DNA from 3 places in the Mesorhizobium sp. B2-3-6 genome. Region 2 is predicted to be linked to each of the others. Evidence: predicted binding sites of a transcription regulator. Region 2 holds the regulator's gene; each other region holds the start of a gene.
What was found. The regulator PhoB, encoded in region 2, activates phosphate uptake and scavenging genes when phosphate is short. The targets are predictions, from matches to a motif close to TGTCATNNANCTGTCAT.
Positions count from the first base shown of each region.

Region 1 (9,585 bases), on a different contig from region 2:
GGTTTCCGCCACCGGCCAGGTGGCGGGCGGCGCCAACATCATCGTCTTCACCACCGGCCGCGGCTCCTGCTTCGGCTGCCGGCCGACGCCGTCGATCAAGGTCGCCACCAACTCGACCATGTATCATCAGATGGAAGAGGACATGGACGTCAATTGCGGCGTCATCGCCTCCGGCGAGAAGACCATCGCCGGCATGGGCCGCGAGATCTTCGAACTGATCGTCGAGACGGCCTCCGGCCGCAAGACCAAGAGCGAGGATTTCGGCTACGGCGACAACGAGTTCGTGCCCTGGCATCTCGGCGCGACGCTCTAGCTCTTTGAAGTCGCGCAGTCCGGAAAGTGGCCACGAACTTTCCTGGAATGCTGCGGCTTGAGGTCTTGGAATCTGCCGCGCCGGATAATGGCGGGCAACGGGGAGGTTGTGCATGGAAAAACGCCGCATCGGCCAGACGGCGCTCGAGGTCACCGAAGTAAGCTTCGGCGGTGCCGCGATCGGCGGGCTCTACCGCGCCTGTTCGCGCGAGGCGGCGATGGAAACGTTGCAAGGCGCGTGGGAGGCGGGCCTGCGCTATTTCGACACCGCGCCCTTCTATGGTTTCGGCCTGTCGGAGCGGCGTTTCGGCGACTTCCTGCGCTATAAGCCGCGCGATTCCTATGTGCTGTCGACCAAGGTCGGGCGCCTGTTCCGGCCCGTTCCGGAGGATCAGGTTCCCGATCACTCCTATGTCGATCCGCTGCCCTTCGCGCTCGACTACGACTATTCCTATGACGGCATCATGCGCTCGGTCGACTTCAGCTATGCGCGGCTTGGTCTAAACAGGATAGACATCCTGTTTGTGCACGACATCGGCGTGTACACGCATGGCGTCGAGAAGACCAAGATGCACTTTCGCCAGTTGATGGACGGTGGGCTCAAGGCGCTCGAAGAACTGAAAGACTCCGGCGTCATTTCCGCCTACGGGCTCGGCGTCAACGAAGTCCGGATATGTCTCGACGTGATGCGTCGCGCGCCGCTCGATTGTATCCTGCTCGCCAGCCGCTATTCCTTGCTCGATCGCAGCGCCGAAGCCGAACTTTTGCCGCTCTGCCGCGCCCGACAGACTTCGCTGGTCATCGGCGGTGTGTTCAACTCCGGCATATTGGCGACCGGACCGGTGCAGGGCGCCCATTTCGACTACAAGCCCGCCAGCGGTGACGTGCTCGACCGCGTCGGCGCGATGGAGCGGATCGCCGCCGAAGGTGGTTACCCGCTCGCTGCCGCCGCGTTCCAGTTCCCCCTCCAGGAATCCTCGGTCGCCACCGTGCTGACCGGCACCGCCAAGCTGGCGAACCTGACCCGCAATCTCGAACTGCTTGATGTCGACGTGCCTCAGGCGGACTACGCCAGATACCGCCCCTACACCGTAGTGCAGGAATTGGCATGAAGTGCCCCGTCCGCCCGGGCGAAGGCGTGCGACCGCGGGGCTTCACGATCCCACGAACCGAAGAAGGAACGGGCATTCTATATTGACTAACTTATGGAATTAATATTCCATACGCTAGTCACGCGAAACGGAAGCGTCGGGCAGCGTGGGGAGAGCAAGGCGCCAGTGCGGTCATGACCGCCATGCCCCGAGGATGGCATAAACACCGCTTGCATCGACCGGATCGATGCACTATCAAAATATTGCAACTGTTTTTTATTGATAAAGTTCTGTTTGGCTACGCCTATCCGAACCGAGCTTCCATATCGTTCACCGGGCGACCTAGGGAGGAATTCCATGAAATTCGTGACCAGCATTCTCAATCGCCGCGCAGTCATGGCGCTGGCGGCCGCGTCGATGCTTGCCGGCGTCATGCACTCAGCGCCGGTTTCGGCGGCGGACGTGACCATTCCGATCATCGTCAAGGACACCACGTCCTTCTACTGGCAGATCGTCCTGGCCGGGGCCCGCAAGGCCGGCAAGGATCTCGGCGTCAACGTGCCGGAGCTCGGCGCCCAGGCAGAGACCGACGTAAACGGCCAGATCTCGATCCTCGAAAACGCCGTCGCCAGCAATCCGGCGGCGATCGTCATCTCGCCGACCGAGTTCAAGGCGCTCGGCAAGCCGATCGACGAAGCCGCCGCCAAGGTCAAGGTTATCGGCATCGATTCCGGCGCCGACTCCAAGGCCTTCACCTCCTTCCTGACCACCGACAACGTCCAGGGCGGCCGCGTTGCCGCTGACGGCCTCGCAGCGGCCATCGGCGAAGCCAATGGCGGCAAGATCGAGGGCGACGTTGCCCTGATCACCAACACGCCTGGCGCCGGCTCGCTCGAACAGCGCAAGCAGGGCTTCATCGAACAGCTCAAGGCGAAGTATCCAGGCCTGAAGCTGGTCGCCGACAAATATGCCGACGGCCAGGCCACCACCGGCCTCAACATCGCCACCGACCTGATCACGGCGAATCCGAACCTCAAGGGAATTTTCGCTTCCAACCTGATCATGGCGCAGGGCGTCGGGCAGGCTGTCGCCGAAAACAGCCTCGGCGGCAAGCTGGCGCTGGTTGGCTTCGACAGCGACGAGAAGCTGATCAAGTTCCTCAACGATGGCGTCATTTCCGCCCTCGTCGTCCAGGATCCCTACCGGATGGGCTATGACGGCATCAAGACCGCACTTGCCGCCTCCAAGGGTGAAAAGGTCGAGACCAATGTCGACACCGGCGCCAACCTGGTCACCAAGGCCAACATGAAGGATCCCAAGATCGACGCGCTGCTCAACCCGAAGCTCAACTGAGTATCGGCACGCGCAACCGTTTCCGGGGCCTCTGCGCCCCGGAAACAACAGGGAGGATTGCCATGACGTCGACCGCGCAGGAACTGCATCCGGCCCCCGTGCTGGAGCCCGGCAGGACGATCCTCGAGCTGCAGGGTCTGGAAAAGCGCTATCCCGGCACGCATGCGCTGAAGCCTGTGACCCTGGCCTTCAAGGCGGGAGAGATCCACGCCATCGTCGGCGAGAACGGTGCCGGCAAATCGACCCTGATCAAGCTCCTGACCGGCGTCATCCCGCGCACCTCCGGAGAGGTTGTGTGGGAAGGCAAGCCGGCTGCCCTGGCGACGCCGCACGAAGCCATGGCGCTCGGCATCAACGCCGTGCACCAGGAAGTCGTGCTCTGCCGTCACCTGACCGTCGCCGCCAACATGTTCCTCGGCGAGGAGAACTCGCGCTTCGGCATCCTCCAGCAGCGAGCCATGGTCAGGGAAGCGCAGAAGATCATCGACGGTCTCGGCTTCGACCTGCCGGCGCATGTCGTGCTCGGCGATCTCACCATCGGCCAGCAGCAGCTGATCGCCGCCGCCCGCGCCACCGTGCGCGGCACCAAATTCCTGATTTTCGACGAGCCCACCGCGTACCTCACCCGCAAGGAGGCCGACCAGCTGTTCACGCTGATCCGCCGCCTGAAGGGTGAAGGCGTCACCATCATCTACATCAGCCATCGCATGGAGGAGGTGTTCGAGCTCGCCGACCGCGTCTCGGTGCTGCGTGACGGCACGCTGGTCGGCACCCGCAACATCGCCGAGACCAATGAGCCGGAGCTGGTCAAGCTGATGATCAACCGCTCGATCGAGCAGATCTATCACAAGGAGCATTTCACGCCGGGCGCCGTCATCGCCGAGGCGCGGAACCTGTCCGGCAAGGGTTTCGAGAATGTCTCTCTGTCGGTGCGCGCGGGCGAGATCGTCGGGCTCTACGGCCTGATCGGAGCCGGCCGCAGCGAATTCGTCACCACCCTCTACGGCCGCCACCGCAAATCGGCCGGCCAGGTGTTGTGGGAAGGCAAGGAGGTGCAGGTCAACTCCGAGCACGACGCCATCAAGCTCGGCATGGCGCTGGCACCGGAAAGCCGCCGCGACCAGGGCCTGTGCCTCAACCTGCCGGTTGCATTGAATCTCAACCTGCCGATCTACAAGCGCATATCGAAAAATCTGCTGATCTCGTCTGCGCAGGAGAAGGCCGAGGCGGACCGGCAGATCGCCGACCTCAGGATCAAGACGCCGACGCGCGGCGCGCTGGCCTCCAGCCTGTCGGGCGGCAACCAGCAGAAGATCGTCATCGGCAAGTGGCTGGCGCACGGCGCCAAACTGTTCATCTTCGACGAGCCGACGGTCGGCGTCGATGTAGGCACCAAGGCCGAGATCTACCGGCTGTTCAGTGTGCTGTTGTCCAAGGGCGCGGGCATCATCCTGATCTCGTCCTATCTGCCTGAGGTCTACGAACTGGCTGACACGCTGCATGTGTTCAGGCGCGGCAAGCTGGTGGCCACGCATGGTTTCCGCACCGCCGATCACGAGGACATTCTGAGCCAGGCCCTGGCCGAGAAACAAGAAAAGACGGGAGGACAGACATGAGCACCGAGGCGATCCCTGCCGAAAAGCCGAAGCGCAACTACAATGCCCTGTTCGGGCTGACGCTGCTTGGCCTGCTGCTTCTGATGTGGGTCATCCTGGCGGTCGCGACGCCGTCCTTCGCCTCGGCGCTCAACATCACCAACCTGCTGCGCCAGGGTTCCCTGATCGCCATCCTGGCCGTCGGCCAGACCTTCGTCATCATCACCGGCGGCATCGACCTTTCCGTCGGCGCCATCGTCGGCTTCGCCACCGTCATCGTCGCGCTGCTGATCAATGCCGGCTGGCCGGTCTGGATCGCGGTTCTGGCGACGCTGCTGGTGGGGGTCGCCATCGGCCTGTTCCACGGTTTCGGCATCGTCAGGATGGGCCTGCCGCCCTTCATCATCACGCTGGCGACCATGACCTCGCTGCGCGGCATCGGTCTCCTGATGACCAATGGCAATTCGATATCGATCAACAGCGACGCGTTCCAGGCGTTTTCGCGCGGCTCGCTGCTGGGGATCCCCTATCTGTTCTGGATGGTAATCGTGGTTGCCCTGCCCTCCTACGTCTTCCTGCACCACACGCGATGGGGACGCTATCTCTTCTCCGTCGGCTCGAACGCGGAAGCCGCGCGCCTCTCCGGCGTCAACGTGCCGCGCACGATCTACATGGCCTATGTGCTGTCCGGCCTGTGCGCGGCTTTCGTCGGCGTGCTGCTCGCGTCCCGCATCGGCATCGGCAATCCGACGCAGGGCGACACCTACGAGCTGCAAGCCATCGCCTCGTCGGTGATCGGCGGCACGTCGTTGTTCGGCGCTATCGGTTCGGTGCACGGGCCGCTGATCGGCTCGTTCATCCTCTCCACCATCAACAACGGCGCCAACCTGCTCAACGTCAACACGTTCTGGCAGCGCGTCATCACCGGCATGTTGATCATCGTCATCGTCTACTTCGACGGCCTGCGCCGCCGAGGTGGCAAGTAAAATCGATCGCCGGCCGGGTCGAAAATCGGCCGACGATTCCATGAACCGACTGGATTGAAGCATGAAAGCCGTTGTCTGCCGTTCGCCCGGCGACCTTGTCGTGGAAGACCGTCCCGCGGCTGGCTCGCCGCCTCCCGGCTGGGCGCTGGTGGCGGTCAGCCATGTCGGCATCTGCGGCACCGACTACCACATCTTCGAGGGCAAGCATCCCTTCCTCGCCTACCCCCGCATCATGGGCCATGAAGTGTCGGGGACCATCGTCGAGGCGGGCGAAGGCGTTGGTCTTGCCACGGGCGAGCCGGTCATCATCAATCCCTATCTGGCGTGCGGCAAATGCATCGCCTGCCGGCACGGTAAACCCAATTGCTGTGTCCGGATCGAAGTGCTCGGCGTGCATCGCGACGGCGCCATGTGCGAACAGATCCTTATCCCGGAACAAAACCTCTATCCAGCCAACGGCCTGTCGTTGGCCGATGCCGCGGCCGTCGAGTTCCTGGCCATCGGCGCCCATGCGGTGCGGCGCTCGCGTGCCGATCCCGGCGCACGGACGCTCGTCATCGGCGCCGGACCGATCGGGCTCGGCACCGCCATCTTCGCCCGCATCGCCGGGCTCGACGTGACGCTGCTCGACATGAGCAGCGAAAGGCTCGGCTTCGCCGCCAATGAACTCGGCTTCAAGACCCTCGACGGGTCGCGCGGCGCGGCATCCGATCTGGTCAGCGAAGCGACATCAGGCGAAGGCTTCGACGTGGTCTTCGACGCCACCGGGAACACCGGCTCGGTGCAGTCGGCCTTCGCTCATGTCGCGCATGGCGGGACATTGGTGCTGGTCAGCGTCGTGAAGGACGACATCGCCTTTTCCGACCCCGAATTCCACAAGCGCGAGATGACGCTTGTCGGCAGCCGCAATGCCTTGAGGGCCGACTTTGACCACGTCGCCGCTTCGATCCGCGATGGCGCCGTGCCGCTGGCCAAGCTCGTCACCCACCGCACCACGCTTGCCGACACGCCACGTGATCTCGCCCGCTGGGCGCATGAGAAATCCGGCCTGATCAAGGCCGTGATCGAGGTGGGGGCATAAGCTGGCAGATCGTGAACCCGGCCCGTATTGACCACGCCCCGCGCAGGGCGACCCCCAAACCGCCAAGCCGCTGACAACCGAGCTGGTCTGGTACCAGCGTTAGTATAAGGCCGACACGCCCTACAGCGCCGACAGTTTCAGCTCCACCCGCTCCGCCGGGAAGCGCGCCTCGGCGAATTGGATCGGCCGGCCGTCCGTCGTCATGTTGACGGCCATCGTGACCAGCACGATGCCGCCCGGCTGCAGATCGAGGTCGGCAAGGTCGGAAGCATCGGCGTGACGCGCCGACAGCACCGTCGATTGCCTGAGATAATCGTCTATGCCGAAACGCTTGAGCGATGCGGTGATCGACCCGGTCTCGGCCATGGCCACATCGATGCCGGCGAAGCGCCTGGCGTCGAACCAGCCGGAAGCGCGCGACACCGGCTTCCCATCGGCCTCGCCGCGCGTCTCCAGGCGAATCACATCCGATCCCCTGGCAACGCCCAGGGCTTCGGCGACGCGCCGGCTGGCGGGCTCGACCGATGAGGCCAGCAGCACGATATGCCGCTCCGACGCCTGGCCCTGCAAGCCGGTTGAAAATCGCGTGCGCGCGCCGATCGGATAGGACAGCCGCTTGCGCGACAGCACGAAAGTGCCGCGCCCCTGCTCGGCCCGCAGTACCCCGTCTTGCACGAGCGCCGCGATGGCGCTGCGCACCGTGTGACGGTTGACGCCATAGCGCTCGGCCAGCGCCACCTCCGGCGGCAGCGCGGCATTCTCGGCAAAATCGCCGGCAGCGATCGATTGCAGGATTCGGTCGGCGATCTGGCGCCACAACGAGACGCCGCTGCGCCGCTCGATACCGTCAGCCACGTGTTTTCCGTTCACGGTTTCGCCCCTGGCCGGCCCCTGTCACGCACCCGTCATGGACTCGCGTTAGGTAATGGATATAATTCGTATGGTTGTCTATATCAATAGATAAATTAGAAGCAAGGATGTTGCTGATGCGAGGACAGGAAGCGCGCGACCAGGCCGAACGCAAGGCGGCCATGGCAACCCTGGCGCAGTCCAGCGGCGACGACATCGTTCGCCTCTGGAACGAATCCGGCCTGCCTGCCGAGGCCGAACTGCTGCGCGGTCCCGAGACCGGCCTGGTTACCATGCGCGGCCGCATCGGCGGCGGCGGCGCGCCGTTCAATGTCGGCGAGGCCACCGTGACCCGCGCCACAGTGCGCCTGCCGTCCGGACAGGTCGGCCATTGCTATGCGCTCGGCCGCGACAAGCAGAAGGCGAAGCTGGCGGCCATCGCCGACGCGCTGTGGCAGGACCCCGCCCACCGAGAGGCGGTCGAAACGGGCCTTCTCGCGCCGCTGCGGGCTGCCTTGACCACGGCACGAGAAAGGCGCCGCGCCGAAACGGCGGCAACGAAGGTGGATTTCTTCACCATGGTTCGCGGAGAAGATTGATGGATATCGCAGCGCAATCGATCGAGGGCGGGTTCGCCGATCCGGTGTTCAACGCCCAGACGGTGTTTCGCGCCGTCATGGACGCAATGGCGCGGCCGGGCAGCGTGCAACCCTTGCCGGCCCTGGCCCGCCCGCCGGCGCCGCTTTCGGCGATATCGGGCGCGGTTGCGCTGGCATTGTGCGACAACGACACGCCGCTCTGGCTGGACCCGGCCCTGCACGCCTCGGCAGCGGTCATGTCCTGGCTCGGCTTTCACAGCGGCGCGCCGCTGGCCAACACCCCGGCCGACGCGCATTTCGCCTTTGTGGCCTCGCCGGCCGAGATGATGGCGCTCGACGGTTTCTCGCAAGGCACGCAGGACTATCCCGACCGCTCGACCACATTGATCCTGCAGGTCGGCGATCTCACGTCAGGCACGCCGCTGCTGCTCGAAGGTCCTGGCATCGAGAAGACGGCGACGATCGCGCCGGCCCTCATGCCGCGTCATTTCATCGAGCAGTGGAAGCAGAACATCAACCGCTTTCCGCGCGGCGTCGACATCATCCTGGCGGCACATGACAGCCTCGCCTGCCTGCCGCGTACGACACGCATCAAGACGACGGAGGCCTAGCATGTATGTCGCGGTAAAAGGCGGCGAAGCTGCAATCGCCAACGCCCACAGCCTGCTCGCCGACCGTCGGCGCGGTGACCGCTCGGTACCGGCACTGCGCCTCGACCAGATCGTCGAACAGCTGGCGCTCGGCGTCGACCGGGTGATGAGCGAAGGCTCGCTTTACGATCGCGAACTCGCCGCACTCGCTATCGTGCAGGCGCGCGGCGACATGATCGAGGCGATCTTCCTGGTGCGGGCCTACCGCACCACGCTGCCGCGCTTTGGCTATACAAATGCCATCGACACCGCCACCATGCTGGTCGAACGCCGCGTTTCGGCGACCTACAAGGACCTGCCCGGCGGCCAGTTGCTTGGGCCCACCTTCGACTACACGCACCGGCTGCTCGATCCCGAGCTTGCCGCCGGCGCCGATGTCGCCGCGCCCTTGCGGCGCGAGACGGAAGCGCAGGCAATGCCGCGCGTCTCGGCGATCCTCGCTCGCGATGGGCTGATCGAGCCGGACGGAGACATGCCGCAGGACCATGTCCCCGGCGACATCACCCGCGAGCCGCTGGAGTTCCCGATGGCTCGCGACATCCGCCTGCAGGCGCTGTCGCGCGGCGACGAGGGCTTCCTGCTGGCGCTCGGCTATTCCACGCAGCGCGGCTATGCCCGCAACCATCCCTTCGTCGGCGAGATCCGCATCGGCGAGGTCGAGCTGGAGCTCGACGTGCCCGAACTGCCTTTCGCGGTGCCGCTCGGTACCGCGCGCGTTACCGAATGCCAGATGGTCAATCAGTTCAAGGGCTCGGCCAAGGCGCCACCGCAATTCACACGCGGCTACGGGCTGGTCTTCGGCCAGAGCGAGCGCAAGGCGATGGCCATGGCACTCTGCGACCGCGCTCTTCGTGCAAGCGAACTCGGCGAGGACATTGTCGCCGCCGCCCAGGACGAGGAATTCGTCATCTCGCACTCCGACAACGTCCAGGCGACCGGCTTCGTCGAACATCTGAAGCTGCCGCATTATGTCGACTTCCAGGCCGAACTCGACCTCGTGCGCCGCATGCGCGCCGAGTACGACGCCCGCGAAAATCCCGGCAAGATTGAAGAGAAGAAAGAGGCCGCG
Region 1 covers NZ_VFVW01000003.1:621,461-631,045, forward strand. The annotation lists gene FJ953_RS12265 (altronate dehydratase family protein) at 1-313, shown strand, start outside; gene FJ953_RS12270 (aldo/keto reductase) at 426-1,424, shown strand; gene FJ953_RS12275 (ABC transporter substrate-binding protein) at 1,761-2,756, shown strand; gene FJ953_RS12280 (sugar ABC transporter ATP-binding protein) at 2,819-4,372, shown strand; gene FJ953_RS12285 (ABC transporter permease) at 4,369-5,337, shown strand; gene FJ953_RS12290 (zinc-binding alcohol dehydrogenase family protein) at 5,399-6,418, shown strand; gene phnF (phosphonate metabolism transcriptional regulator PhnF) at 6,539-7,288, opposite strand; gene phnG (phosphonate C-P lyase system protein PhnG) at 7,405-7,866, shown strand; gene phnH (phosphonate C-P lyase system protein PhnH) at 7,866-8,477, shown strand; gene FJ953_RS12310 (carbon-phosphorus lyase complex subunit PhnI) at 8,479-9,585, shown strand, end outside.
Region 1: the regulator PhoB is predicted to act here: its motif matches at 7,311-7,327, upstream of phnF (phosphonate metabolism transcriptional regulator PhnF).

Region 2 (9,585 bases):
GACACGAAGTGAGGAGTGACCCTATGCGGAAAATTCTTATTGCCATGGCTGCCGTGGTCGCCGTCAGCGGCTGTACCTCGACCGAGCAGGATGTCGTCGGCGGTGGCTTGATCGGCGCCGGCGTGGGCGGCTTGGTCGGCGGCGGCAAGGGCGCGCTGATCGGCGCGGCCGTCGGTGCCGGCTCCGGCCTGCTGGTCCGCAACCTGCGCAATGGATACTGCCAGTATCGCGATCATCGGGGTCGCATCTACACGGCTCGCTGCAACTAAGGTAATTCCGGCGGGAAAAGCGCGGAGCGGTTTTCCCGCCGGAATTGCGAGCAAGGAGCGGATCGGCGATCTATCAGACGCTGAACCGCTCCGAGCAACTTGAATCGCGCGCTGTCGGGCTCATTCGCGAACCCGGCAGCGGTGAGGCAATTTATTGGCCGCCGCGTGAAGCCTCGAGCGATTCCGCCAAGGCCCGATGGCATTCACGCCGGCAGCGGAATCCTGATTTCCACATTCAATCCGTCATCGCGATAATCGCGGTGGATCGTGCCACGCAGCTCACGCGTGACATTGAGGTCGATCAATTTGGTGCCGAAGCCGGTCGTGGCCGGGGCGTCGACCTTCTTCTGCCCGGTTTCCTGCCAGCTCAGAGCCAAGACCCGGCCACGCCCGCGCCCTTCGACCGACCATTCGATCCTGAGGGCGCCGACCGTATTGCCGGCCTCGCCATATTTCAGCGCATTCGTTGCCAGTTCGTGGAAGGTGAGGCCCAGTGCCTGCGTCGTGGTTTCGTCAAGCAGCACCTCCGGCCCGGACAAAAGCTCTTCCGGCAGCTCCTTTCCGAACACTTGGCCAAGCTCGATGCGCAGGAGATCGCCGAGATCCGCCTTCTGCCAGCGCGAGCGCGTCAGCATGTCCTGGGACGCGGCCATTGCCTGCAGCCGGGCCGAGAAAGATGCCGAGAACTCATTGACGTCGCTGGCACGTGACGCGGTCTGGCGCGCGATCGCCAGCACTCGCGTGATCGAATTCTTGATGCGATGCTTCATCTCCTGCAGCATCAAATCCTTTTCGAGCAGGCTCTTTTCCGTCGTCTCATGCAGCAGCGACGCTGCCTCGTAGGCTCGCTCCTGATAGCGCGCGACGAGCGCGATGGCGCCAGCCAGCAGCAGCCCGAACAGGCCGAGCATGACCGGGATGGCCCGCGACGATGGCTGCGAGAAGGCGCTTGTCGGCCTGAACTGCACGGTCCACGGCCGGCCCGCCACGCTGATCTTGCGGGTGACCAGCAGCCTGTCGCCAAAGCCCGAGACGGGCGGTGTCTCCGACCGGAACAGCAGATGATCCGGATCGACCCCGCCATCGTAGATTTCGGTGTTGACCGGCAGCAGCGGCGCGCGGCTGAGCGCGATCTGGAACAGCTCCCTGGCCCGGAAGGCCGCGTAGAGAAAGCCTACCGTCGAGGACCGCGATGCGTTTATGGCATCAGGTGCGGTCTCGACGTTGAGCCGCACGAACACGAGAAAGCCGGTGAAGGTCTGCGCCGCGCCCGTGCCCTGGCCGAGTTGCACCAGCCCGCTCGCGTGCTGCTGGTCATCTGCCATTGCCTTCTCGATTGCCGCGCGCCGCACGGGCTCGGTGAACATGTCATAGCCGATGCTGGCCTTATTGGACGGGTCGAGCGGCTCGAACAGCACAACGGGCGTCCGCCATGGCTGGGTGGTGTCCGGATAGATCGCACGCCTGGTGCCCTGGTCATGCAGCATGTCGCGCTCGACCGTCGCCTCGTCGCCTGCTTTCACCAGCCGGAGAAAGCCGATGCCGCGCAGGCCGGCGAAATTGGTATCGACATTGAGGGCATTGAAGAACGCTTTGAACTCGCTCTGCGAGATGTCGCCATTGCGGGCGTCGAACAAGGCTTGCGACGAGCGCAGCAGCGACAGCTGCAGGTCGATCCGGCTCTCGATACGGTTGAGCGCATCGTCCGCGGTCGCGTCGAACTTGATGCGAGCCGCCTCTTGCGTCGCGAAATAGGCGAACCCCGCCATTGTCATGCTGATCAGCGCAACGGCAACGAAAGCGACGATTGGAAAAAGCTTCTTCAACGGATAATGCGGCCTATCAGCATGTGAGCCCTTTATGGGCAAGTCGCCCGGTCAACACAATGGCAAGGCCAAGCCATCCCGCCGGCTGGCATATCACCTGATCGGCAGATCGGTAACGGGCTCAGGCCAGCAGGCTTCAGGCAGCGATCTTCAACGCGCCTGGTCCGGGAATGGCGCCAGGCGGACATTTGCCCAGGATGATCATGCCCAGCACCTCGTCCTGGGTCACATCGGTGGTGCGGGCAGTGCCGACGACCTGGCCGTTTTTCATGACGCACACCCGGTCGGCCAGTTCGAATACGTCGTGAATGTCATGGCTGATCAGGAAGATGCCGATGCCGTCGGACTTGAGCTGCCTGACCAGTTCCCCGACCTGGGCCGTTTCCTGCGGTCCAAGTGCTGCCGTCGGCTCGTCCATGATCAGGATGCGGGCGTTGAACAGGATCGCGCGTGCGATCGCCACCGACTGCCGCTGTCCGCCCGACAGCTTGATCACCGGCTCCTTGAAGCGCTGGAAGCGGGGATTGAGCCTGCCCATCACCTTGCGCGCCTCGGCCTCCATGGCGACATCATCGAGCGTGCCCCAGGCGGTCCTCAGCTCGCGGCCGAGGAACAGGTTGGCGGCGGCGTCGACATTGTCGGCGAGCGCTAGGGTCTGGTAGATCGTCTCGATGCCGTATTTCTTGGCATCGCGCGGGTTGGAGATCGAAGCCTCTTCGCCGTTGACGAAGATTTGGCCCGCGTCACGCTTGTAGGCGCCCGACAGGATCTTGATCAGTGTCGACTTGCCGGCGCCGTTATGGCCGAGCAGGGCCACGACCTCGCCGGGGAAAAGATCGATCGAGGCATCGTCGACGGCGCGAATGCCGCCGAACGCGATTGAGATGTTGCGCATGTCGACCAGCGGGTTGCCGGCGGGAGCGATCCTGTCAGCCATGATTGTCCTCCTCCCTCAAACGCGTTTGCGATAGACGGTGTCGAGCCACACCGCGATGACCAGCACGGCGCCGACGACGATGCTCTGCAGCGGCGAGTCGACGCCAAGCAGCACCATGCCGGATTGCAGCGACTGCATCAAAAGCGCGCCCAGCATGGCGCCGATGATAGTTCCCGAACCGCCGGCGAGCGATGTGCCGCCGATGACGGCCGCCGCGATCACCAGCAATTCATCGAGCGTTCCGAGCACGTTGGTGGCCGAGTTCTGCCGGGCTGACGAGATCGCGGCGGCGATCGTGGCCAGCACGCCCATGATCATGAACACTTTCATCGTGATCCAGCGCGTGTTGATGCCGGCGAGGTTGGCTGCTTCCGGATTGCCGCCGATGGCAAAGACATAGCGGCCGAAACGGGTGCGTTTGGTGATGAAGGTCATGACCAGCCCGACGGCGATGGCCATCAGCACCGGTATGGCGATGCCGTGGGCGATGAACAGGCCGCCCTCGGGCACGGTTATGTTGTTGGCGGCTGCATATCTGTTCACGATGCCGACTGGCCACGGATAGGAATTGGCCAGCCAAACCGCGCCCATGATGACGGCGCAGGTCACCACGCCGATCAGCGTCTCGGCCCAGATCGGACGCAGCGGGAAACGGAAGCGCTTGCGCTGTACCCGCCCGTTGAACAGCGCAAGCACCACCGCAAGGCAGGCGGCGATACCGACCACCCAGCTCCAGGTCGCGCCGATCGATCCGGCCGGGCCGCCGCCCATCAGCTGGAACGTCGCGTTGAGCGGCGCCACCGTCTGGCCGCTGGTAACCCACCATGCCGCACCGCGCCAGACCAGAAGCCCGCCCAGCGTCACGATAAAGGCCGGCACTTCGAGATAGGCGATGACAAAGCCCTGGAAGGCGCCGATCAACAGACCGAGCACCAGGCCGATGACCAGCGCCAGCACCCAGATCCATGGGTTGCCAAGCTCAAGCCCGACGAAGCGCACTAGGAAATGCACCTGGGCGAAGCCCATGACCATGCCGATCAACCCTTCGGCGGAACCGACGGACAGATCGATATTGCGCATGACGATGACCAGCACCATGCCGCAGGCCATGATGGCGACGGCCGAGGTCTGCACCGACAGGTTCCACAGATTGCGCGGCGTGAGAAAGGTACGGCTGTCGAAATCGAGCGGATTGACGCCGAGACGCAGGCTGGACAAGACATGCAACCCGATCCAGATCAGCAGCAGCGCGCCGATCATGCCGAGCATGCGCGTGTCGATCTCGGTCGCCTTAAGGAACCGGGCGACGGCGCCGAGTTCCGACGCACGCGCGGTGTCGGCCTGCGGGTTGGACGTCGTATCGGTCATGATTTTCTCCCACCGGCCTGCCCGTCCGATGCGGGATGCCGGAAGCCAGCCTAGAAGTTACCCGCCCGGGGCGGAAAAACAAATTTTCTTGAAAAAACGCCGCGGCTTGGCAGCCGCGGCGTTCATCGCATGAAATGGAAGATCAGTTGCAGGCCGCTACGCTGCCCGCCGCGACGCCGGCACAGACCTCGTCTTTCTTGATCCAGCCGGCGTCGATGACGACGTTGAGATTGTCCTTGGTGATCGCAACCGGGGTCAGGAACAGCGATTTGACGGTGTTCCCACCGGGCGTTGTGAAGTCCTTGACGCCGGCGATATCGGTCATCTTCTTGCCGTCGGCCAGCTGCGAGGCGATCTCGGCGGCATTCTTGCCGAGTTCACGCGCGTCCTTCCACACCGACACGGTCTGCGTGCCGAGCGCGATGCGGTTCAGCGCCGCGTGGTCGCCGTCCTGGCCCGAGACCGGAACGGTACCGGCCAGGCCTTGAGCCGTCAGCGCCGCGACGACGCCGCCGGCAGTGCCGTCATTGGCCGCGACGACCGCGTCGACCTTGTTGTCGTTGGCGGTCAGGAACTGCTCCATGTTCTTCTGCGCATTGGCCGGCAGCCAGCCATCCGTATAGGCTTCGCCGACATTCTTGATCTTGCCGCTGTCGATGGCGTCCTTGAGCACTTCCATGGAGCCCGAGAACAGGAAATCGGCATTCGGATCGGCACCCGAGCCCTTGATGAAGACGTAGTTGCCTTCCGGCTTCACCTTGAACACTTCGCGGGCCTGCATGCGGCCGACTTCCTTGTTGTCGAAGGTCAGATAGAAGACGTCCTTGTTCTCGATCAGGCGGTCATAGCCGACGACCGGAATGCCTTCGTCGAGCGCCTTCTGCACCGCCGGGCCGATGGCGGAGGCGTCCTGCGCCAGGATGATCAGCGAATTGGCGCCCTGGGAGATCAGGCTCTCGACGTCGGTGAGCTGCTTGCCGGGATTGGACTGGGCGTCGGCGGAAATATACTTGTCGCCGGCGGCTTCGATCGCCTTCTTCATGGCGGCCTCGTCGGTCTTCCAGCGCTCTTCCTGGAAGTTCGACCAGGAAACGCCGATGACCTTGTCCTTCGCCTGCGCGACCGACGCGAGCGTCAGCGACATGGCGACACCCGCCAGGATGGCGGCTGTGAATCTCTTCATCTTAATCCTCCCTGCGCCGCGTATGGCGCGACCAAACAGGCCCGTAGGCCGGCACAAAGGCTCTATTTTTTCGAGCCTCGAAAAAACACTGGTCCATCGTCGGAACGCTGTCAACGTCGATTCTGATGTATTTTGATGTCCTCGTGAATTTTTTTCGAGCTCCGGAATAAATAATGACAGCCAAGGCCGGTTCTGCCAGTATTTGACGGTCGTCGGGATCCTGGGGAGAGAACGCGGCGACGGGGAGGATGCGAGAAACATGTCGGTCGGAATCCGCCACGACGATTTGCGCCGACGCAACCGGGCGATGGTGATCGCGGCCGTGCGCCGTGCCGGGCAGCCCTCGCGCACCGAGATTGCCGCGACCACCGGGCTCAGCCATTCCACCATATCGGCGATCTCCTCCGACCTGATTGGCGAAGGCATCCTGGCGCAGAGCAAGCCGAGCGAGGCCGGTGCGCTGAAACGCGGCCGGCCGCAGGTCGGCCTCAGCCTCAACCCTGAAGCCGCGGCGGTGATGACCGTGGTGCTGTCGCTGAATTTTCTCTCCGTCGCCGTCATCGACTATGCCGGCCAGGTGATATCTGAAGAGCAGCGCCGGCTGGACACGCTCACCCTGTCGCGCGAGGCGCTGATCGGCGAATGCGTGGTCATCGTCAGGCGGCGGTTCGAGGATCCCGACCTCGACGTCGGCAGCATCGCCCGTATCGCGCTGGCGATCCAGGGCATCACCGACACGGATGCGCGCACCATGCTGTGGTCGCCGATCACGCCGCAGACCGACATCGCCTTCGCCGACATACTGGAGGCCGAGTTCGGCATTCCCGCCACCATGGAGAACGATTGCAACATGATGGCGGTGGCGCTGCGCTGGCGCGATCCCCAGCGCTACCGCGACGACTTCATCGCCATCCTTTTGTCGCACGGCATCGGCATGGGCTTGGTGCTGAAGGGTGAACTGTTCACCGGCACCCATTCATCCGGAGGCGAGTTCGGCCACATGATCCATCGCCCCGGCGGGGCGCTCTGCCGCTGCGGGCGGCGCGGCTGCGTCGAGGCCTATGCCGGCAACTATGCCATCTGGCGCAACGCGAGGCAGCTTGGCGAGGACACCGAGCCCGTCGACGTCAGCGACGCCGACATGCGCACCCTGGCGGCCTCGGCGCGCGAAAAGGACGGGCCGGAGCGCGAAGCCTACCGCAAGGCCGGCGAGGCGCTGGGTTACGGCCTTGGCAGCCTGTTCGCGCTGATCGATCCGGCGCCGGTCGCCATGGTCGGCGTCAGCGCCGCCGCCTTCGACCTGATCGAGCCGGCTCTGCGCGAGGCCATTGCCCAGACCGCCGGCGGCCAGCACTCGAAATCGATTTCCTTCGACACCGAGCCGAACGAACTGCCACTGATCCGCGAGGGCTGCGCCATGCGCGCGCTGACCTTCGTCGACCAGGAGATTTTCGCGCCGGGGGCACAGGCGAAATCAGGCGTGGGCGAGAACGTTGCGTGACATATCCCTAGTCTTCGCGAATCGCATACCCCGCGCCCCGAATGGTGCGGATCACGTCAGGCATGCGGCCATTGTTGACCGCCTTGCGCAGCCGGCCGACATGCACGTCCACGGTGCGCTCGTCGATATAGATCGTTTCGCCCCAGACATTGTCGAGCAGTTGGCTGCGCGAGAACACGCGGCCGGGATGTCGCATCATGAATTCGAGCAGGCGGAACTCGGTCGGCCCGAGCCGGATCTCGCTTTTCTTGCGGTAGACCCGGTGCGATTCACGGTCGAGCACGATGTCGCCGACCTTGAGCACGCTGGACAGAACTTCGGGCTTGGCGCGGCGCAGCAGCGCCTTGACGCGTGCCATGAATTCCGGCGTTGAGAACGGCTTGACCAGATAGTCGTCGGCGCCGGTGGAGAGACCGCGCACCCGGTCGCTTTCCTCGCCGCGCGCCGTCAGCATGATGATCGGCAGCCGCTCGGTCTCGGGCCGCATCCGGAGACGGCGGCAGAGCTCGATGCCGGACACCGCCGGCACCATCCAGTCGAGCACAAGAAGGTCAGGGACATTCTCCTGCAAGCGGATCTCGGCTTCGTCGCCGCGCGTCACCACCTCTACCTGATAACCCTCCGATTCCAGATTGTAACGGAGCAGCACACCCAGCGGCTCCTCGTCCTCCACCACCATGATGCGTGGCGCGATCATCGACTGGTCACCCCTGCCGTCAAGCCGCTGGCGCCGACATCGCCGTCTCGTCCTGCTTCGGGCGATTGGCGGGCAATTGCGTGCCGGTCAGCACATAATAGGCATTTTCGGCAATGTTGGTCACGTGATCGCCGATGCGCTCGAGATTCTTGGCGCAGAACAAAAGATGCGTGCAGGCGGTGATGTTGCGCGGATCCTCCATCATGTAGGTCAGCAGCTCGCGGAAGACCGACGTGTATTTGACGTCGATGCGTTCATCGTCGGCGCGCAGCTTCGCAAGTGCCGCGGCATCGCGCGCCGCATACTCCTCGATCACGCCTTGCACCTGGATCAGCACAAGCTGCGCCATGGCGTCGATGGAGTGCGACAGGTCGCGCGGCGTGGCGGCAAGGCCGACGGTGCCGACGCGCTTGGCGATGTTCTTGGCGAGATCGCCGATGCGTTCGAGATCGCCCGCCATGCGGATCGAGCCGACGACATGGCGCAGATCGTCCGCCATGGGCTGCCGCTTGGCGATCAGGGTGATGGCGCGGTCGTCGAGTTCGCGCTGGCGCGCGTCCATGATGGCGTCGTCGGAGACGACGCGCTGGGCGAGCGCGTTGTCGGAATTCAGGAGCGCCTTGGTGGCGCCGCCGACCATCGATGAGGCGAGATCGCCCATGTCGCGGATCAGCCTGCTGATCTGTCCGAGATCTTCGTCAAAGGCTGCGACTGTGTGTTCGGCCATGATCTTGGTCCTCGTATGCCTGGGATCAGCCGAAGCGGCCGGTGATATAGTCCTGCGTGCGCTTCTCGCGGGGCGATGTGAAGATCTTCTCGGTGCGGTCGAACTCGACCAACTCGCCCAGATACATGAACGCGGTCTGCTTCGACACGCGCGCCGCCTGCTGCATGTTGTGGGTGACGATGACGATCGTATAGTCGGCCTGCAGCTCATCGATCAGCTCCTCGATCTTGGCGGTCGACAGCGGATCGAGCGCCGAGGCAGGCTCGTCGAGCAGGATGACCTCCGGCTTCACCGCCACCGTGCGGGCGATGCAGAGGCGCTGCTGCTGGCCGCCCGAAAGGCTGAGGCCGCTGGCGTTGAGCTTGTCCTTGACCTCGCTCCACAGTGCCGCGCGCTTCAGCGCCTGCTCGACACGGCCGTCCATCTCCGCCTTGCTGAGCTTCTCATAGAGCCTGACGCCGAAGGCGATGTTCTCGTAGATCGACATCGGGAACGGCGTCGGCTTCTGGAACACCATGCCGATCTTGGTCCTGAGCAGGTTGAGGTCCTGCGAGCGGTCGAGGATATTCTGGCCGTCGAGCAGCACCTGGCCCTCGGCGCTCTGCCTCGGGTAGAGCTCGTAGATGCGGTTGAAGACGCGCAGCAGCGTCGACTTCCCGCAGCCCGAAGGCCCGATGAAGGCGGTGACGCTGCGCTCGGGCAGCGACAGGCTGATATCCTTCAGCGCCTTCGACTGGCCATAGTAGAAATTGAGATTCTTGACCTCGATCTTGGCTTTCTCGACCGCGACTTCGGGCGTGTTCAATTCGGTGGACAACATCGGTTTCATCTGTCCTCTCTGCGTCCGGTAAGGCTGCGGGCGAAGATGCTCAGCCCGAGAACCGTAAGGGTGATTATGAGTGCGCCGGTCCACGCCAGCTGCTGCCATTCCTCGTAGGGGCTGAGAGCGAACTGGAAGATGGTGACGGGCAGGCTGGCCATCGGCGCATTGAGATTACTCGACCAGAACTGGTTGTTGAGCGCCGTGAAGAGCAGCGGCGCCGTCTCGCCGGAAATGCGGGCGATGGCCAGCAATAT
Region 2 covers NZ_VFVW01000007.1:291,732-301,316, reverse strand. The annotation lists gene FJ953_RS21640 (YMGG-like glycine zipper-containing protein) at 24-269, shown strand; gene FJ953_RS21635 (CHASE domain-containing protein) at 473-2,095, opposite strand; gene FJ953_RS21630 (ATP-binding cassette domain-containing protein) at 2,232-3,032, opposite strand; gene FJ953_RS21625 (sugar ABC transporter permease) at 3,048-4,400, opposite strand; gene xylF (D-xylose ABC transporter substrate-binding protein) at 4,543-5,583, opposite strand; gene FJ953_RS21615 (ROK family protein) at 5,843-7,084, shown strand; gene phoB (phosphate regulon transcriptional regulator PhoB) at 7,092-7,781, opposite strand; gene phoU (phosphate signaling complex protein PhoU) at 7,801-8,508, opposite strand; gene pstB (phosphate ABC transporter ATP-binding protein PstB) at 8,534-9,337, opposite strand; gene pstA (phosphate ABC transporter permease PstA) at 9,334-9,585, opposite strand, start outside.

Region 3 (9,585 bases), on a different contig from region 2:
AGGTCATCCTCGACGATCACGGCGGCCACATGTTCGTCTGCTCGGACACCGATCATTGCGAGAAGCGGCGCAGCACGCCTCCCTCCCCCTTGTGGGGAGGTCGCGCCGAAGGTGGCGGTAGCGACCCATCGGCAGCCCCCACCCCGGCGCTGCGCGCCGACCCTCTCCACAAGGGGGAGGGTAAGGAGATACAATGACCGACGAACCCTTGCTGCGCGTTTCGGCGCTCTCCAAATTCTACGGCTCGCGCGTCGGCTGCGACAACGTCACCTTCGATCTGTGGCCGGGCGAAGTCCTGGCTGTCGTGGGCGAATCCGGCTCCGGCAAGACGACATTGCTCAACTGCCTGTCGACGCGGCTGCTGCCCTCCTCCGGCACCGCCAGCTACCGCATGCGTGACGGCCAGTTCCGCGAACTCTACCGCATGAGCGAGGCCGAACGCCGCTTCCTGATGCGCACCGACTGGGGCTTTGTCCACCAGAATCCGGCCGACGGCTTGCGCATGACGGTGTCGGCCGGCGCCAATGTCGGCGAGCGGCTGATGGCGGTGGGCGACCGCCACTACGGCAAGATCCGCGCCACCGCCGTTGACTGGCTGTCGCGCGTCGAGATCGAGGAAGACCGCATCGACGACGAGCCGCGCGCCTTTTCCGGCGGCATGCGCCAGCGCCTGCAGATTGCCCGCAACCTCGTCACCGGCCCGCGGCTGGTGTTCATGGATGAACCGACAGGCGGCCTCGACGTCTCGGTGCAGGCGCGCCTGCTCGATCTCTTGCGCGGCCTCGTCACCGATCTCGGCCTCGCCGCCATCGTCGTCACCCATGACCTCGCGGTGGCGCGGCTTTTGTCGCAGCGCATGATGGTGATGAAGGACGGCCGCGTCGTCGAAAGCGGCCTCACCGACCGCGTGCTCGACGACCCGCGCGCGCCGTACACGCAATTGCTTGTTTCTTCCATTTTGCAGGTTTGACGATGGCGCCAAGTCACCCCCCTCTGTCCTGCCCGCAAACGAATAACGATTGGAGTACCTTCTGATGCCGACGCCTCTCGTTGTTTCCGACGTCGCCAAGAGCTTCACCATGCATCTGCGCGACGGCATCAAACTGCCTGTCGTCGCCGGTGTCTCCTTCTCGATCCGCGCCGGTGAATGCACCGTGCTCGGCGGCCCGTCCGGGGCCGGCAAGAGCTCGATCCTGAAGATGCTCTACGGCAATTACGCCGTCGACGAAGGCCAGATCATCGTCACGCACGAAGACGGGCTGATCGACCTTGCCAGCGCCAGCCCGCGCACCGTGCTTGCCGTGCGCCGCCAGACCATCGGCTATGTCAGCCAGTTCCTGCGCACCGTGCCCCGCGTATCGGCGCTCGACGTCGTCGCTGAGCCGCTCGTAGAGCGCGGTGAGGATCGCGAAGCAGCAAGAAGCAAGGCGCGCGCCCTGCTGGCGCAGCTTAACCTGCCGGAAAAACTCTGGGCATTGCCGCCGGCGACCTTCTCCGGCGGCGAGCAGCAGCGCGTCAACATCGCGCGCGGCTTCATCACCGGGCACCCGATCCTGCTGCTCGACGAGCCGACCGCTTCGCTCGACGCAAGGAACCGCGATGTGGTGATCGAACTCATCGCCGCCAAGAAAACGGCAGGCGTCGCCCTGCTCGGCATCTTCCACGACCATGATGTGCGCGAAGCGGTTGCCGACCGCATCATCGACGTCACCGCCTTCGCCCCGGGAAAGCTCGCCGCATGAGCAGGAAATTGTCGGAGACGCCGCTGGTCCATCCGACGGCGGAGGTGCAGAATTCGACGCTCGGCCGCTGGACCGAAATCGCCGACCGCTGTCGGGTTTCGGAAAGCGAACTCGGCGACTATTCCTACATGATGCAGGACTGCGCCGTCTGGTGCGCGACGATCGGCAAATTCTCCAACATCGCGGCAAGCGTGCGCATCAACGCCACCAACCACCCGATCTGGCGACCGACGCTGCACCATTTCACCTACCGCGCATCGGACTATTGGGACGATGCCGAACACGAGAGCGAATTTTTCGCTGAGCGCCGCGCCAGGCGCGTCACAATCGGCCACGACACATGGCTTGGCCATGGCTCGACAGTCCTGCCCGGCATCACCGTCGGCGATGGCGCCGCGGTCGGCGCCGGAGCGGTGGTATCGAAGGATGTCGCTCCCTACACCATCGTCGCCGGCGTGCCGGCAAAGCCGATCCGCGAGCGCTTCGACCGCCGCACCGCCGAGCGCTACCAGGCGCTGGCCTGGTGGGATTGGGACCATGCAAGGCTGCGCGCCGCACTCGACGATTTCCGTCAGCTCGAGGCCGAAGCTTTCCTGGAAAAATACGATGGATGACGGTGGTGAATGGAATAGGGCTGCTCACCATTCACATCCCTTACATAGAGTTCGGACAGGGGGCTGTCTTCTCAAGCCGCCTGCCTTCCGCAGCTTCAGGGACGTGGAGCATTTCGAGGAACTGATGGTCCTGGCCTGATCGCGCACGACACGGCTGTGGGTGGTAACAAAACTGACATCAATCCGACACCGCAGGTTCATGGCGCTGCGCTAGCGAGGGTCAACAGGACCTTCAACCGCGACTGGACGGGAACGCACCATGTCAGCCACGCTCGAAATCCGCGGCGTCACCCGACGATTTGGCAAGAACACCGCCGTCAACGATGTCAGCATCTCGATCCCGCAGGGTCAGATGGTCGGCGTTATCGGCCGTTCCGGCGCCGGCAAGTCGACCCTTCTGCGTATGATCAACCGCCTCATCGATCCCAGCCATGGATCGATTTTCTTCGACGGCGCCGAGGTCTCGCAATTGCGCGGTTCGCCGCTCAGGCGCTGGCAGCGCGACTGCGCCATGATCTTCCAGCAATTCAACCTTGTGCCGCGTCTCGACGTGCTGACCAATGTGCTGCTCGGCCGGCTGAACCATCGTCCGACCCTGTCGAACCTTTTCGGCATGTTCTCGCGAACCGAATGTGCGCAGGCGGTCGCCGCCCTCGAGCGGCTCGACATCGCCCGTACCGCGCTGCAGCCCGCCGGCACCTTATCGGGCGGCCAGCAGCAGCGTGTCGCCATTGCCCGCGCCATGATGCAGCAGCCCCGGGTGATCCTGGCCGACGAACCGATCGCTTCGCTCGACCCGCTCAACGCCAAGGTGGTGATGGACTCGCTGCAGGACATCAATTTGCGCGAAGGCATCACCGTGGTCACCAACCTGCACACGCTGGACACCGCCCGTACCTATTGCAACCGCATCATCGGCATGGCCGCGGGCAAGGTCGTGTTCGACGGACCGCCGGAGGAGCTTAACCGCGAGGCCGTCCGTCTCGTCTATGGCGCCGACAGCAATGGCGGCGAAATCTCCGAGGCCATCACCTCCACCAGCGTTGCCTTCAAGCAAAAGACCGCCGCATCCGCCGGACCGCTCGAACCCGCGTTCCCTGGTTACTGAGAGCGACCTGGATCGCCAGCCCGCGTCAGGGCACCCGTCAAAATCACCAACGCCGCCGGCGCGGGGCCGGAACCCACAGGAGAAAAATCAGATGTTCAGGAAGATGGTTTTCAGCGCCGTTTCGGTGCTCGCAATGGCCACGGGCGCGGCGCATGCCGCCGATATGAAGGAATTCCGCGTCGGCATCCTCGGCGGCGAGAACGAAACCGATCGGCTGCGCAACTACCAGTGCCTGGCCGATCACCTGAAGGCCGAATTCGGCTTCGAGAAGGTCTCGCTGTTCCCGGCCGCCGACTATGACGGCGTCATCCAGGGCCTTCTCGGCGGCACGCTCGACTTCGCCGAACTCGGCGCTTCCGGCTATGCCAGCGTCGTCCTCAAGGATCCCAAGGCGGTGACCCCGATCCTCACCACCCAGCAGACCGACGGCGCGACCGGCTACTATTCGATCGGCCTGGCGCTGAAGTCTTCCGGCATCACCGACATCAAGTCGGCCAAGGGCAAGAAGCTCGGCTACGCCGATCCGGATTCGACCTCCGGCTATCTGATCCCGCTGACGCAGATTCCGAAGGACACGGGCGCGTCGAACGAGACCTTCTTCGCCTCGACCCAGTTCAATGGCGGCCATGAGAACAATGTGCTCGCCGTGCGAGACGGCAAGGTCGACGTGGCCGTGGACGATTCCTCCGGCATCGGCGACTTCAAGGACGGCTACACCTCCGGCACCTTCCACAAGGAAGTCGCCAAGGGCGCCGTCGACCCCAACGACTTCGTCGAGGTCTGGCGCTCGGGCCTGATCCCGAACGGTCCGCTGGTCGTGCGCACGGCGCTCGGCGACGAGATGACGGCCAAGCTGGCGGCCTTCTTCACCGACCTGCCCAAGAAGGACAAGGCCTGCTTCGAAGGCGTCGAAGGCGGTGATTTTACCGGCTACGTTCCGGTGAAGGCGGATTTCTATAACGTCATCGTCGAAGCCCGTAAGGCAGCCATCGGCGGCTAAAGGCAGAAGTCAGGAAGGGCGGCGTCGAGAAAACGCCGCCCTTCTTGCATCTCCGACCATGACCCTTTCCCTGACAGCTCCTTCCGGCGCCACGCACCAGATGGCCGACGCCTGGCGTCGCCAGACCTCCTTGCGCCGGCTCTACACCGCCATCGGCGTCGGCCTGCTGTTGGTCGCACTCGGCGGCACCATGTGGTTCGCCGACGATGCCAATGCCGGACACTTCTTCGACCGGCTTCCGCACATACTGGATTTCCTGAGCTGGCTCGTTCCCAAGGACTGGAACGATGTCTGGCGGGCGCTGTTCGACATCGCCTCCCCGCATGACACCGGCACGCAGGAATTCAACTTTCCGCTCGGCCGCGCCTATGTCTGGGGCGGCTTCTACATCCCCGAATATTTCGAGCTGATGCTGACCACGCTTAACGTGGCGCTGGTCTCGACATCAATTGGTTTCGTCTTCGCCGTGCCGTTCTCCTTCATCGCGGCGCGCAACCTGACGCCGCATCCGCTGCTGCGGCTTGTCGTCAAGCGCTTCATGGAACTGCTGCGGGCCTTTCCCGAGATCGTCATCGCCGGCCTGTTCGCGGCCATCGTTTCGATAGGTCCGATCGCCGCCATCATCGCCATCGGCCTGCATTCGATCGGCGCGTTGGGCAAGCTGTTCTATGAGATCAACGAGAACATCGACATGCGCGCCGAGGAAGGCCTGCGGGCCGTCGGCGCCAACTGGTTCGAACGGGTACGCTTTGCCGGCCTGCCGCAGGTGCTGCCCAATTTCATGTCCTATACGCTGCTCAGGATCGAGATCAACGTGCGCATCTCCACCATCATGGGCGCGGTCGGCGGCGGCGGCATCGGCGAGGAGCTGAAGCTGTCGATCTCGCGCGGCTTCGGCGCCAAGACGATAGCCTTGGTGCTGCTCCTGTTCACGACCATCTTCATCGTCGACCAGTTCTCCGCCTGGCTGCGCCGCAAGCTGGTCGGCGAACAGGCTTTTGTGATGAGCGCCTGACCATGACCGCCGCCGAAATCCAATCGATCGAGGAACGCTTCCCGCAAGTGTTCCGCCGGCCGTTCCACAAGCGCTTCGGGCCGCTGCTGCTGCTTGGCGGCATCTTGCTCTACCTGCTCTACGCGCTGTGGTTCTTCAATCTGCCGCAAGTGCTGCGGGAATCGCATTGGGAGCGACTGCCGCTGTTCCTGACCCAGTGGATCAGTTACGACGTGCAGCCGATCTTCCGCCTCGACGAGCCGCAGATAACGGCCAAATACCCCCGCTTTTCTGTACTCGGCCCCAATCCCCACCCGGATTGGGTCAAGACCAACGCCGACGGTTCGGTGACGGTCCTGATCGACGGCACGGCGACGTCGGTCACCTTCGACAAGGCACGAGCAACGATCGTCGCCGCTGGGACGAGCGTGGCGGTGGCGCTGGACAGCGGCAAGCCGCTGGTCTCGGGACCTGTTCCCGACTGGGTCACCGTGCATGAGGATGAGGTCGTCGCCGACATGGGCTTCGCCGGCGAGGTCCGCGTCGCCCCCGATCGCGTCAGGATCCGCAAGCGCTTTCTCGGCTGGGCGAACTTCGTCTTCGACACACGCTCGCCCTTCTTCGGAAAATCCGCCGGCGAGGTGGTGTCACTGATCACGTCGGGCCCCGAGCTGAAAGCGGGCACCTCCAATCTGGCGCTCGCCGGCAACAACATCTGGAACAATGCGCAGTGGCAGCATGGCGATGTCTGGACAAAGCTGTTGCAGACCATCGTCATGGCCTTTCTCGGCACCGCGCTCGGCGGCATCGTCGCCTTCCCGCTCGCCTTCTTCGCCGCCCGCAACATCACCCCCAACCGGCTGGTCAACCAGCTGCTCAAGCGCTTCTTCGACTTCATGCGCTCCATCGATATGCTGATCTGGGCACTGTTCTTCACGCGCGCCTTCGGACCGGGTCCGCTGGCCGGCAGCGCAGCGATCTTCTTCACCGAGATCGGCACGCTCGGCAAAACCTATTCCGAGGCGCTGGAGAACATCGATGACAAGCCGCGCGAAGGTGTTGTGTCGACAGGCGCCAACCGTCTTCTGGTGCAGCGCTACGGCGTACTGCCGGAAGTGGTGCCGGTGTTCATCAGCCAGACGCTCTATCAGTGGGAATCCAACACCAGGGGCGCGACCATCATCGGCGCCGTCGGTGCCGGCGGCATCGGCTTGAAACTGTGGGAAGCGATGCGCACCAATTCGAACTGGGCCAACGTCTTCTACATGGTGCTGCTGACGCTGGCCGTGGTCTTCATCTTCGATAACATTTCCAATTTCCTGCGCCGCAGGCTGAGCCGGACGATTCACGACTACAACAGGTTGCAGGCCGAGCAGGGCTAACCTGGTGACGCATAAGCGCGGGCATCGTATGGTGCCGCGCCAAGGATCGACCCCCACTCCGTCGAGCTGCGCTCGACACCTCTCCCCCGATCGACGGGGGAGAGGAAAGCGCCAGGGCGTCCTGGCTGATCCTAGGCGGAGGCTCCTTTCTGTCCCGAGCCACCGGGGCCCTTTCCTCTCCCTCCGGAGGGGGGAGAGGTGGCTCGGCGAAACCGAGACGGAGTGGGGGAATCACCTGGAAACCGCCGCGAACGCAACTGGAAAATGGGCCAGGCGCAATCAACGCCTCGCCTTGCGCCAAGGGTCGCCGACGCAGGTCTTGTTCGCGTCACTATCGCCGACCAAGGCACCTAGGCGGCCTTCTTCCACCCGTTCTTGATATGCTTATATCCATCCCGATAAACCGCTTCCGGGCTCTCGGAAAAATCGCGCCACACCTTGGTCGCCGCCGCGAGATCCTTCAGCGAACGTCCAAACGCCTCGATCGTCAGCCAGTCGTCGTAGCCGCTCTTGCGGATGGCCGAGAATGTTTCCTTCCAGGGGATGTTGCCGCGCCCCGGCACGCCGCGATCGTTCTCCGATATATGGATATGCACGACATTCCTGCGATGCTTCGTATAGGCGCCGATCGGGTCTGCCTCCTCGATATTGGCGTGGAAGGTGTCATACATCGCCTTGATGTGCGGCCGGTCGATGGCATCGATATGCTCCGACAGGTCGGCCATCGTGTTGAGGAGATAGCATTCGAAGCGGTTGAGCGCCTCGAGCCCGATGATGACGTTCCTCTTGCCTGCATGATCGCCGATGGCGCGCTGCGAGGTGACGGAGCGTTTCTTCTCGGCCGCGGTCGGCCCGGAACCGGAAAAGGCGCCGAGCGTCGAATGCAACGGGCCGCTCAGCGTTCTGGCGCCGAGCGCGTCTGCGCAATCGATCGCCCATTTCATGTAGTCGACACCGGCCTTGCGCGCTGCCGCATCGGCCGAGATCAGGTTCATCGCCGGATCGCCCATCGCTGAAACGGCGGTCCGTTCAAGCCCTATGCGATCGAGCAGCTCGCCCAATTTCCTGTAGTCGTCCGGCATACCGGCAAAGATCGGTATCTCGACGCCGTCGAAGCCGGTGGCCTTGATGTCGCGAAGCAATGGCTCGTGCTTCTTCGACACCGCCGTCGTCCACAAGAACATGCACATGCCGATTTTCATCGACGCCCCTCCCCCAAAATGATCCCCCCGCGAGATCAAATTTAAAGTTTCGTCCACGCTCCATTCTTCTTCGACGATTTCACGCAGGCCTCGATGAAGGCCATGCCCTCGACGCCGTCCTGAATGGTCGGGAACACGACGTCCTTGGCAGGCTTGCCGCCCTTGCGCCGCGCGGCGCGGATGGCGCGCGCTGCTTCTTGGTAGATGTTGGCGAAGCCTTCGAGATAGCCTTCGGGATGGCCGGAAGGAACGCGGCTGACACGGCCCGCAACCGGCAACGCGCCGGCACCGTTGCGGGTGATCAGCTGCTTGGGCTGGCCGAACGGCGTATACCAGAGATAGTTCGGGTCGGCCTGCACCCATTCCAGCCCGCCCTTCGAACCATAGATGCGCAGCTTCAGCCCGTTCTCATGGCCGGGCGCCACCTGGCTTGCCCAGATCATGCCTTTTGCCGCATGCGTCTTGCCGACCGGCTTGAAGCGCAGCATGACGTTGACATTGTCGTCGAGCTGCCGTCCCGGCACGAAGGCGTCGAGATCGGCCGACAGCGTGTCGAGTTCCAGCCCGGAGACAAAGCGGGCAAGATTGTAGGCATGCGTGCCGATGTCGCCGAGCGCGCCGCCGGCACCGGCCTGCTTGGGGTCGGAACGCCACGCCGCCTGTTTTTGACCGGTGGCGGCAAGGTCCTCCGTCAGCCAGTCCTGCGGATATTCCGACTGCACGATGCGGATGTCGCCGAGCACGCCCTTGGCCACCATCTCGCGCGCCTGGCGGATCATCGGATAGGCGGTGTAATTGTGGGTCAGCACGAACACCTTGCCGGTCTTCTCGACGATCGCCGCGAGCTTCTTTGCCTCGGCCAGCGTCGTCGCCAGCGGCTTGTCGCAGATGACATGGATGCCGGCTTCAAGAAACGCCCTGGCCGCCGGCACATGCACATTGTTCGGAGTGACGATGGCCACCGCCTCGATGCCATCCGGGCGCTTTGCCTCGGCCTTGGCCATCTCGGCATAGGACGCGTAGCTGCGCGAAGGGTCGAGCCCGAGCTCGGCGGCAGAGGCCTTGGCGCGCGCCGGATCGGACGACAGCGCGCCGGCGACCAGCACGAACTCATTGTCCATGCGCGCCGCGATCCGGTGCACCGCGCCGATGAAAGCGCCTTGCCCGCCACCGACCATGCCATAGCGGATCGGGCCGCCTCCCGTTTCCGACTTCGATGCACCGACCATGTCGTCTCCCTCGTGTCTGAGATACCTCCCCCTCGAGGGAGAGGGAAAACCCGCGCTAGATTCCCATCATGGCGCGCAGCACCTTCTTATCCGTGGCACCGCCGGCGAAATCGTCGAACGCCTTCTCCGTCACCCGGATGATGTGGTGCTGGATGAAGGGCGCGCCTTCGGCCGCGCCATCTTCCGGATGCTTCAGGCAGCACTCCCACTCCAGCACCGCCCAGGAATCATAATTGTACTGCGTCAGCTTGGAGAAGATGCCGCCGAAATCCACTTGTCCGTCGCCCAGCGAGCGGAAGCGGCCGGCGCGGTTC
Region 3 covers NZ_VFVW01000003.1:631,817-641,401, forward strand. The annotation lists gene FJ953_RS12315 (alpha-D-ribose 1-methylphosphonate 5-phosphate C-P-lyase PhnJ) at 1-197, shown strand, start outside; gene phnK (phosphonate C-P lyase system protein PhnK) at 194-970, shown strand; gene phnL (phosphonate C-P lyase system protein PhnL) at 1,035-1,742, shown strand; gene FJ953_RS12330 (DapH/DapD/GlmU-related protein) at 1,739-2,356, shown strand; gene phnC (phosphonate ABC transporter ATP-binding protein) at 2,616-3,464, shown strand; gene phnD (phosphonate ABC transporter substrate-binding protein) at 3,556-4,464, shown strand; gene phnE (phosphonate ABC transporter, permease protein PhnE) at 4,523-5,479, shown strand; gene phnE (phosphonate ABC transporter, permease protein PhnE) at 5,482-6,840, shown strand; gene FJ953_RS12355 (sugar phosphate isomerase/epimerase) at 7,191-8,042, opposite strand; gene FJ953_RS12360 (Gfo/Idh/MocA family oxidoreductase) at 8,084-9,271, opposite strand; gene FJ953_RS12365 (sugar phosphate isomerase/epimerase) at 9,327-9,585, opposite strand, start outside.
Region 3: the regulator PhoB is predicted to act here: its motif matches at 2,530-2,546, upstream of phnC (phosphonate ABC transporter ATP-binding protein).